2 regions of the Candidatus Corynebacterium faecigallinarum genome follow, and region 1 is predicted to be linked to the other one. Evidence: predicted binding sites of a transcription regulator. Region 1 holds the regulator's gene; the other holds the start of a gene.
The links. Region 1 encodes HspR, which represses chaperone genes until heat shock. Its sites were predicted from a motif close to ANNTGAGTNNNNNNNACTCANNT; they were not measured.
Positions count from the first base shown of each region.

Region 1 (4,423 bases):
CCTCGCCGCCGGGTTCGTCGCTGGCGGCCTGGGTGCCGTCGGCGTCATCGTCGCCGCCACCATCGACAACCTGCCACTACTGTTCATCTCCCTGTTCGTCTACGGCGCCGGCACGGCGACGAACCCGCAGGCCCGCTACGCCGGCGCGGACCTGGCACCTGCGGACAAGCGCGGCCACGGCACCTCGATGGCGATGGTCGCCACCACCATCGGCGCGGTGGCCGGACCGAACCTCATCGAGCCGATGGGACAGGTGGCGGACGCCCTGGGCATCCCCACGCTCGCCGGGCCGTTCATCCTCGCCGCCGCCGCCTACCTCAGCGCCGGTGCGGTGCTGTTCGCACTACTGCGTCCGGACCCTTACCTGTTGGCCCGGCAGCTGTCGGGGACTGTGACACCGGCCGAGAGCACAAGCACTGAAGACGCGGTACCGCACCACGGCACAGCCGCCATCCCACCGGTCGGTGCCGGCGCCTGGCTCGGTGCCACGGTCATGATCCTCACCCAGATCATCATGGTCGCGATCATGACCATGACCCCGGTCCACATGGCCGCCCACGGCCACGGCATGGGCGCGGTCGGCCTGGTCATCGGACTGCACGTCGGTGCGATGTGGTTGCCGTCGCTGGTCACCGGACGCATCGTCGACACGGTCGGACGCATCCCTGTCGCCCTCGCCGGCGGAGTCACCCTGTTGACCACCGGGGCACTGGCCGCACTCGCCCCTGGCGACAACCTGACCCTGCTGGTCATCGCACTGATACTGCTCGGACTGGGCTGGAACCTCGGGCTGGTCTCCGGCACGGCGATGGTCGTCGATGCCACGGTGCCGGAGAACCGCCCGCAGGCCCAGGGCACCATCGACGTCGGTGTGGCATTGTCCGGCGCAGTCGCCGGTCTGGGCTCCAGCGTGATGATGACCGCGACGAGTTTCCAGGTGTTGGCCATCGTCGGTGGCGCACTGTCACTGCTGATCGTGCCGGCGCTGATCCGAGAACGGCGGGCCAGGAGAAGCATTGAAAGAGCCGAAAGTACCGAAAGAACATTCGTGTGACAAAATAACATCTGCAGTTCTATCCATGACTTCTCCTCGCCGCCGACTGGCCGCACCCTTCACCACGCCCAGGGCCGTGACCGTACCCGCCGCTGCTGCTGCCCCGGGCGTCCCACCGTCCCTCATCGCCGCCGACCCGAGCATCGCCGAGCCGGCGTCCGACCCCTTCTACACCCCGCCGGCGACGATCCCGGACGCCCCCGGCTCACTGATCCGCGACCAGCGGGCATCCCACCCGTTGGACGTTGCCGCCCGCGCCGACAAGATCCTCTACACCTCCACCACGCAGGACGGTGTGCCCGTCGCCACCAGCGCCACCGTCATCGAACCGGCGGGACGGTGGCAGGGCAACGGTCCGACCCCCACCATCGTCTTCGCGCCCGGCACCCGCGGCAGTGGCGACGACTGCGCCCCCTCGAGGGCGGACAACCTGCTCGGCGCGATTACCGACGACTCCAGCCAGCCGATGAACTTCAACTACGAGTACCCGTTCTATGCCGCGGCGTCCGCCATGGGCATCCGGGTCATCGCCGCCGACCTGATCGACCTGGGAACCCCTGGTCAGCACACTTACGTCAACCACACCGAGGAAGGCCAGGCCGTACCGGACGCCGCGCGTGCCGGCGTGGAGTTCGTCGGTGCGGCGGCCGACTCGCCGATCGGCTTCTACGGCTACTCCCAGGGTGGTGGAGCTGCGGCCGGGGCGGCCGACCATGCTGCTACCTACGCCCCAGAGCTCAATGTGAAGGGCACCTTCGCCGGTGCCCCGCCCGCCGACCTGCTCGAAGTCGTCAAGGCGGTGGACAACCACATGATTGCCGGAGTCGCCGGCTACGCGCTCAACGGCGCACTCGCCCGCCACCCGGAACTCGCCGATCTGCAGGACGAGTACTTCAACGAGAAAGGCCACGAGTTCATGGCCGCCACCGCCGACGAATGCATCGGCAACTCGGTGGAGAACTGGGAGAACACCGACACCCGTACCCTGACCAAGGACGGCCGGTCGTTCTCCGGGATCGCCGAGTCCGATCCCCGCCTGCGTGATGTGCTGACCAACTCCCACTACCGGCTAGGCACCCGGGCACTCAACGCACCGATGTTGGTCCTCAACGCCGCCCACGATGACACGATCCCCTACGACCAGTCCCGTGAGATGGCGGCGTCCTACTGCGCTCTCGGAGGGTCGGACGGCGCACACGCGCCGGTGCAGTTCATCACCGACCCGATGCCGGAGATCGCACCGAAGACCGCGGCGAACCACGCCGTGCCGATGTTCTCCCAGGCCGGGACGGCGTTCAGCTGGATCGTCGACCGGTTCAACGGGGTTGCCGCGCCGAACAGCTGTGGGTCGCTGTAACGGCACCCCGGGAGACTATTTGTCGGGACGCTCCTGGTCACGCCGTCCCTGGCTCGGCCTGTCCTGTCCACGCCCGTCCTGCCCACGGCGCCGCTGCTCCCACAGCACCACCGCGGTGGAGCGCGGCACGTGCACGATCTCGCCGCGCCGGCGTCCGCCAGCGGTACCAGCACCACCGGCACCGTCCCCCTCCGCACGCCGCTCGGCCGCGGCCAGGCGACGACGCAGGGCGGCCGCCTCATCCTCCAGGTCGCGGACCCGGTTCTGCAGGTCGATGATCGCCTTGATCCCGGCGAGGTTCACACCCTCATCGTGACTCAGCCGCTGGATCTCCTGAAGCTGTTCGATGTCGCCCTGGGAGTAGCGGCGTCCACCACCGCGGGTACGCTCCGGGGAGACCAGGCCCATCCGGTCGTAGGTGCGCAACGTCTGTGCGTGCATGCCGGTGATCTCGGCGGCGACGGAGATCACGAACACCTCGCGCTCGCCCCGGTCAGGACGACCGTTGCCGTTGCTGCCTTTCTGCTCCGCCATCCTCGATCACCTCATCAGTTCCCGGACCAGTCCGCACGGGGGTCGAACCCGGCCCGCTTCTCTTCCTCGGCATAGTGGCGCAGGGCACTGGCCGCGCCCTCGTCCAGCTTCTTCGGCACCGCGACCTTCACGGTGACCAGCAGGTCACCGGAGTTGCCGTTGCGCTTGGTCACGCCCCGGCCCCGCACCCGCAGGGTGGTGCCGTCGGCGGTGCCGGCCGGGATCTTCACCCGCACCTTCGTGTCCAGCGTCGGGACGGTGACCGTCCCGCCGAGTGCGAGTTCGGTGAAACTCACCGGGACGGTCATCTTCAGGTCGTCACCACTGCGGGTGAACAGGTCGTCCGGCTTCACGTGGACGGTGACGAACAGATCTCCAGCGGGACGTCCCCGCTCCCCGGCCTCGCCCTGGCCGGCCAGCCGCACCTTCTGCCCGTCGACGACACCGGCGGGCACCCGGACGGTGATCGTGCGGGTACGCGTCACCCGACCGGTGCCGGCGCAGTCGTCACAGGGGTCCTCGATGCGGGTGCCGGTGCCGTTGCAGTCAGCGCAGGGCCGTGAGAATCCGAACGCCCCACGGTTCTCCGAGACCATGCCGGAGCCGGAGCACGTGCCGCACTTCGGTGCGGAGGTCCCCGGGGTGGCACCGGAACCGTGACAGGTGGTGCAGGCAGCCGGGCTGGTGAGCCGGATCGGGACGGTGACACCCTTGGTCGCCTCGCGGAACTCCAGGGTGATATCGGTCTCGACGTCCGCACCGCGGGTGCGGCGGGTGCGGGTGGAGCGGGCGCTGTCTCGACCTGCCCCGCCTCCGAACATGTCGCCGAAGACATCGCCGAAACCGCCACCGCCGGAGCGTCCTGACCGGTTGAACAAATCACCCAGGTCGAAGCCCTCGGACGTCCCCGCCCCGCCGAAGCCACCGGCGCCACCGGCACCGGCACCGCCGCCGGTACCGAAGCCACTGAAGCCGCCGTAGCCACCCAGACCACCGCTGGCGACCATCTGCTTCAGCTCGTCGTACTCGCTGCGCTTGTCCTTGTCACCGAGCACGGAGTAGGCCTCGGAGGCAGTCTTGAAGCGGTTCTCAGCGACAGTGTCCCCGGGGTGCGCGTCGGGGTGGTTGTCCCGGGCGATCTTCCGGTACGCCTTCTTGATCTCGTCGGCATCGGCCGTGGATGACACGCCGAGGTCAGCGTAGTAGTCCTTGTCGATCCACTCCTTCTGAGCCACCGTCGTCCTCTCTGTCTGGTACGTCTTCGTTGTATCGATGTTCTCGCGGTACAGCGTGAAACTTGAGTCTATCACGCTAAGGTCTACCTCCCTCAACGCACACCCGGCACCCCACATTCCCGGCTGTTAGGATGTGAGTCCATGTTCTTCCGAGGCCGACGCAGACGACGTGCGACACAGCAGATTCAGCAGGACGACCTGCATTCTCGCAGCGTCGTCGACACTGACGGCCCGGACCAGATG
Region 1 is NZ_JBQQOC010000024.1:30,581-35,003, reverse strand. It holds gene ACTXPP_RS11620 (MFS transporter) at 1-1,054, shown strand, start outside; gene ACTXPP_RS11615 (lipase family protein) at 1,080-2,411, shown strand; gene ACTXPP_RS11610 (heat shock protein transcriptional repressor HspR) at 2,427-2,945, opposite strand; gene dnaJ (molecular chaperone DnaJ) at 2,960-4,180, opposite strand; gene ACTXPP_RS11600 (hypothetical protein) at 4,322-4,423, shown strand, end outside.

Region 2 (4,423 bases), on a different contig from region 1:
CGACCCGCACGGTGTCACCGTCGCGGACCTCGCCGGCCAGCAGCATCTTGGCCAGCGCATCGCCGATCGCCTTCTGGATCAGGCGACGCAGCGGACGGGCACCGTAGGCCGGCTCGTAGCCACGCTCGGCCAGCCAACGCTTCGCGTCCTCGGTGACCTGCAGGTCCAGGCGTCGGGCAGCCAGCCGCTCGGCGAGCTGCGCGACCTGGATCTCCACGATGTGGGTCAGCTGCTCGGCGGACAGGGCGTCGAAGATGACGACGTCGTCCAGGCGGTTAATGAACTCCGGCTTGAACGCGGCCTTCACAGCCGCCATGACCTGCTCGTTGCTGCCACCGGCACCCAGGTTCGAAGTGAGGATCAGGATGGTGTTACGGAAGTCCACCGTCCTACCCTGCCCGTCGGTGAGACGACCCTCGTCCAGGACCTGCAGCAGCACGTCGAAGACATCAGGGTGGGCCTTCTCGACCTCGTCGAAGAGCACCACGGTGTACGGGCGGCGTCGCACGGCCTCGGTCAGCTGACCACCGGCGTCGTAGCCGACGTATCCGGGAGGTGCACCGACCAGGCGGGCTACGGAGTGCTTCTCGCCGTACTCGGACATGTCGATGCGCACCATGGCGTGGTCGTCGTCGAAGAGGAACTCCGCCAGCGACTTCGCCAGCTCCGTCTTACCCACACCGGTGGGCCCGAGGAACATGAACGAGCCGGTCGGACGGTCCGGGTCGGCGACACCGGCACGCGAGCGGCGGACAGCGTCCGACACCGCCTCGACGGCCTCGTGCTGGCCGACGACCCGGCCACCGAGGACCTTCTCCATGGCCAGCAGCTTCTCGGTCTCACCCTCCAGCATCTTGCCGGCGGGCACACCGGTCCATGCGGAGACGACCTCGGCGATGGTGTCCGGGGTGACCTCCTCGGTGAGCATCCGGTCCTCCTCGGCCTTCGCCGCGGCGGTCTCGGCCTCGCCGACCTGCTTCTCCAGGTCGGGGATCCGGCCGTAGCGCAGTTCGGCGACCTTGGCGTAGTCGCCCTCGCGCTCGGCGATCTCCGACTCGGTGCGCAGGTTGTCGAGCTCCTCCTTCAGCGAACGCAGGCGGTCGATGGAGCCGCGCTCGTTCTCCCACCGGGCGGTGAGACCGGACAGCTTCTCGCGCTCGTCCTCGAGCTCGGCACGCAGCTTGACCAGGCGGTCCTTGGAGGCCTCGTCGGTCTCCTGACTCAGCGCCATCTCCTCGATCTCGAGGCGTCGGACGATCCGCTCGGCGTCGTCGATCTCCTCGGGACGCGAGTCGATCTCCATGCGAAGGCGGGACGCCGCCTCGTCGACCAGGTCGATGGCCTTGTCCGGCAGGAAACGGCTGGTGATGTAGCGGTCCGAGAGGGAGGACGCACTGACCAGCGCAGAGTCCTGGATGCGCACACCGTGGTGCACCTCGTAGCGCTCCTTGAGGCCACGCAGGATTCCCACGGTGTCCTCCACCGTCGGCTCACCGACGTAGACCTGTTGGAAACGGCGCTCCAGGGCGGCGTCCTTCTCGATGTACTTGCGGTACTCGTCCAGGGTGGTGGCACCGACCAGGCGCAGTTCACCGCGGGCGAGCAGCGGCTTGATCATGTTGCCGGCGTCCATCGCGGACTCACCGGTGGCACCGGCGCCGACGATGGTGTGCAGCTCGTCGATGAAGGTGACGATCTCGCCCTCGGCCTCCTTGATCTCGTCGAGGACGGCCTTGAGGCGTTCCTCGAACTCGCCGCGGTACTTCGCGCCGGCGACCATGGAACCCAGGTCGAGGGAGATGAGCTTCTTACCGCGCAGGGACTCCGGAACGTCGCCGGCGACGATGCGGCGGGCCAGACCTTCGACGATGGCGGTCTTGCCGACGCCGGGCTCGCCGATGAGCACCGGGTTGTTCTTGGTGCGACGGGACAGCACCTGGACCACGCGACGGATCTCCTGGTCACGGCCGATAACAGGATCGATCTTGCCCTCGCGGGCGCGGGCGGTGAGGTCGGTGGAGTACTTCTCCAGCGCCTGGAACTGGCCCTCCGGCTCCTCGGTGGTGACCTTGCGGTTGCCGCGCACGGATTCGAAGGCACCCCGGATGGCCTCATAGGTCCCGCCGCGGGTGTGCAGTGCCTTGGCTGCGTCGGAGTCACCCTTGGCGATGCCGGCGAGCAGCACCTCGGTGGAGACGTAGGAGTCGCCGAGCTCGGTGGCGAGCTCCTGGGCCGCGGTCAGGGCATTGAGCGCGTCCCGGTTGAAGTTCGGGTTGGCCATGCCGGACCCTGACACGGTGGGATAGCCGGCGACGAGGTCGCGGGCGTCGGACAGGACGCTCTGCGGTTCCACGCCTGCGGCCTGCAGGACCGGGCGGGCGATGGAATCCTCCTGGTCGAGGATAGCGACCAGGAGGTGGGCCGGGCGGATGTCGGGGTTGCCGTTCGCGGTGGCGGACTGCAGTGCCGCCTGCATGGCTTCCTGGGTACGGGTGGTGGGCGTGAAACCGCTCATGCGACTGCCTTTCCTCTCAAGAATCTGGCGTTGAGTGCAATGGTATCAACTTCTGTGGTTCTGTTCCTCTCAACGCCCCAAAGGTTGAGTCTGTTCCACTCAATACTGCACCACCGCTGTGATGTGCAACACATTCCTTCCGACGTGACACAATAGTGTCCATGAGCACACCAGACTCCGCGCTGGGCGCGACCCTGGCGGCGGCGCGGGAGCACCTAGACACCATCCTCGACCGAGGCCGTCTGCACTATGCCGACATCGCCCCGGCGGCAGATCCGGTCGACGAGCCGTCCGGCACCGGAGCACCGACCACCCCGGCGCACGTCGACCTGACGCTCGTGCGCCGCGCCGCACTCTTCGCCTCCACCGGCATCAACCGCGACGGCACCTTCGCCGACCCCCAGACGGAAGTCCTCGCCGACCTCGGTCGTGACCTACGCAAGTACGGCATCGGCACCGGCCATTACGCCGCCATCGGTGAGGCTGCGACCGCCGCGATCACCGAGGTCTTCGGCTGCCCCGACCCCGGCACCGACCTGACCTACCGTCATGCCGAGGAACTGGGCATCCCGGAGGGCGTCACCGAGTTACTCCAGGTCGTCGACCATGCGGTACGCATCGCCGCCCTGGGCGCCGTGGAGGACGAGGAGGCCGGCGTCCCGGCGACACTGCCGGCCACCGTGCTCGAGGTCGAACAGCGCACCCGACGGGTGACAGTGGTCCGGCTGGCCGCCGATCTCACCCGCCCCAAGGCGAACACCGGCTGGCCCGGGCAGTACCTGGAGGTGCGTTCGGCCCACTCCCCCGACTCCTGGCGGAAGCTGGCCTCCGCAATTCCCCCGAATCCGGACGGCTACCTGGAATTCCACCTGAGCCACCCCGCCGGGGACACGCCGGTGGTCGCCGCCGGGGACACCTGGGTGGTGGCGAACCCGACCGGCTCGCTGGAGGTTCCGGAGGATGCCCGGCAGGTCCTGATGGTCGCCGTGGACGACGGACTCGCCGCCCTTCGCGCGCTGGTGCTGGACCTGTCCTCCCGACAGAACCGTCCGCAGGTGCACCTGTACTGGTCCGCCGAGAACCCGGAGGACCTGCACGAACAGGTGGGCCTGGAGGGATTCGACCGGGGCTTCGACTGGTTCACGTTCTCGGTCGGCACCGCCACCGACGCGGTGGCGGACGCGGCGTTGAACGCCGGAGCGTCCTACGACACCATTCTGGTGGCCGGTACGGACACCGCGGCACTCGCCGACCTCCCGGGGACGCCGCGGGTGGTCACCTGAGTGCGGTGTAGGACGTTCTACTCTCCGCGCTTGCCCAGCTTCAGGTCCCTGCGGTGGCCTTTCAGCACCGGCAGCCCCTTGCGCACCTTCTCGACATGGTTCGGGTCGATGTCGACGACGAGGGTCTGCGCCACATAACCGGTCTCGGCGAGCCGGGCACCACCGGGACTGATGATCGCCGAATGGCCGATGCCGGTCGGCCCGTCGTTCTGGCCGTAGCGCTCCGGTGACCCTGGGCGCGCCTGGCCCGCGGCAACGACGAAGCTGGTGGTGTCCAGGGCACGGGCGGCGGTGAGGGTGCGCCACTGGTCGAGCTTGCCGGGGCCGTCGGTCCAGGCCGTCGGCACGACCATCACCGTGGCGCCCGCTTCCGCCAGGGCGTAGAAGTGCCCCGGGAAACGAATGTCGTAGCAGGTCGCCAGGCCGATGGTGACCCCGCCGACGTCGTAGGTGACCCGCCGGGTGCCGGGTTTGACCGTGTCGGACTCCCGGTAACCGAAGGCGTCGAAGGTGTGGATCTTGTGGTAGTGCTCCGTACCGTTCGGGCCGGTGACCAGCAGGGTGTTGTAGACACGCCTGAACTTGTTGGCCTCCCCGCTGCCCTCCACCGGCTCGGTCTGCAACT
Region 2 is NZ_JBQQOC010000020.1:37,648-42,070, forward strand. It holds gene clpB (ATP-dependent chaperone ClpB) at 1-2,515, opposite strand, end outside; gene ACTXPP_RS10745 (ferredoxin reductase domain-containing protein) at 2,677-3,798, shown strand; gene ACTXPP_RS10750 (carbon-nitrogen hydrolase family protein) at 3,816-4,423, opposite strand, start outside.
Region 2: clpB (ATP-dependent chaperone ClpB) is a predicted target of HspR. The motif match lies at 2,598-2,620, and genes of this name have one in related genera.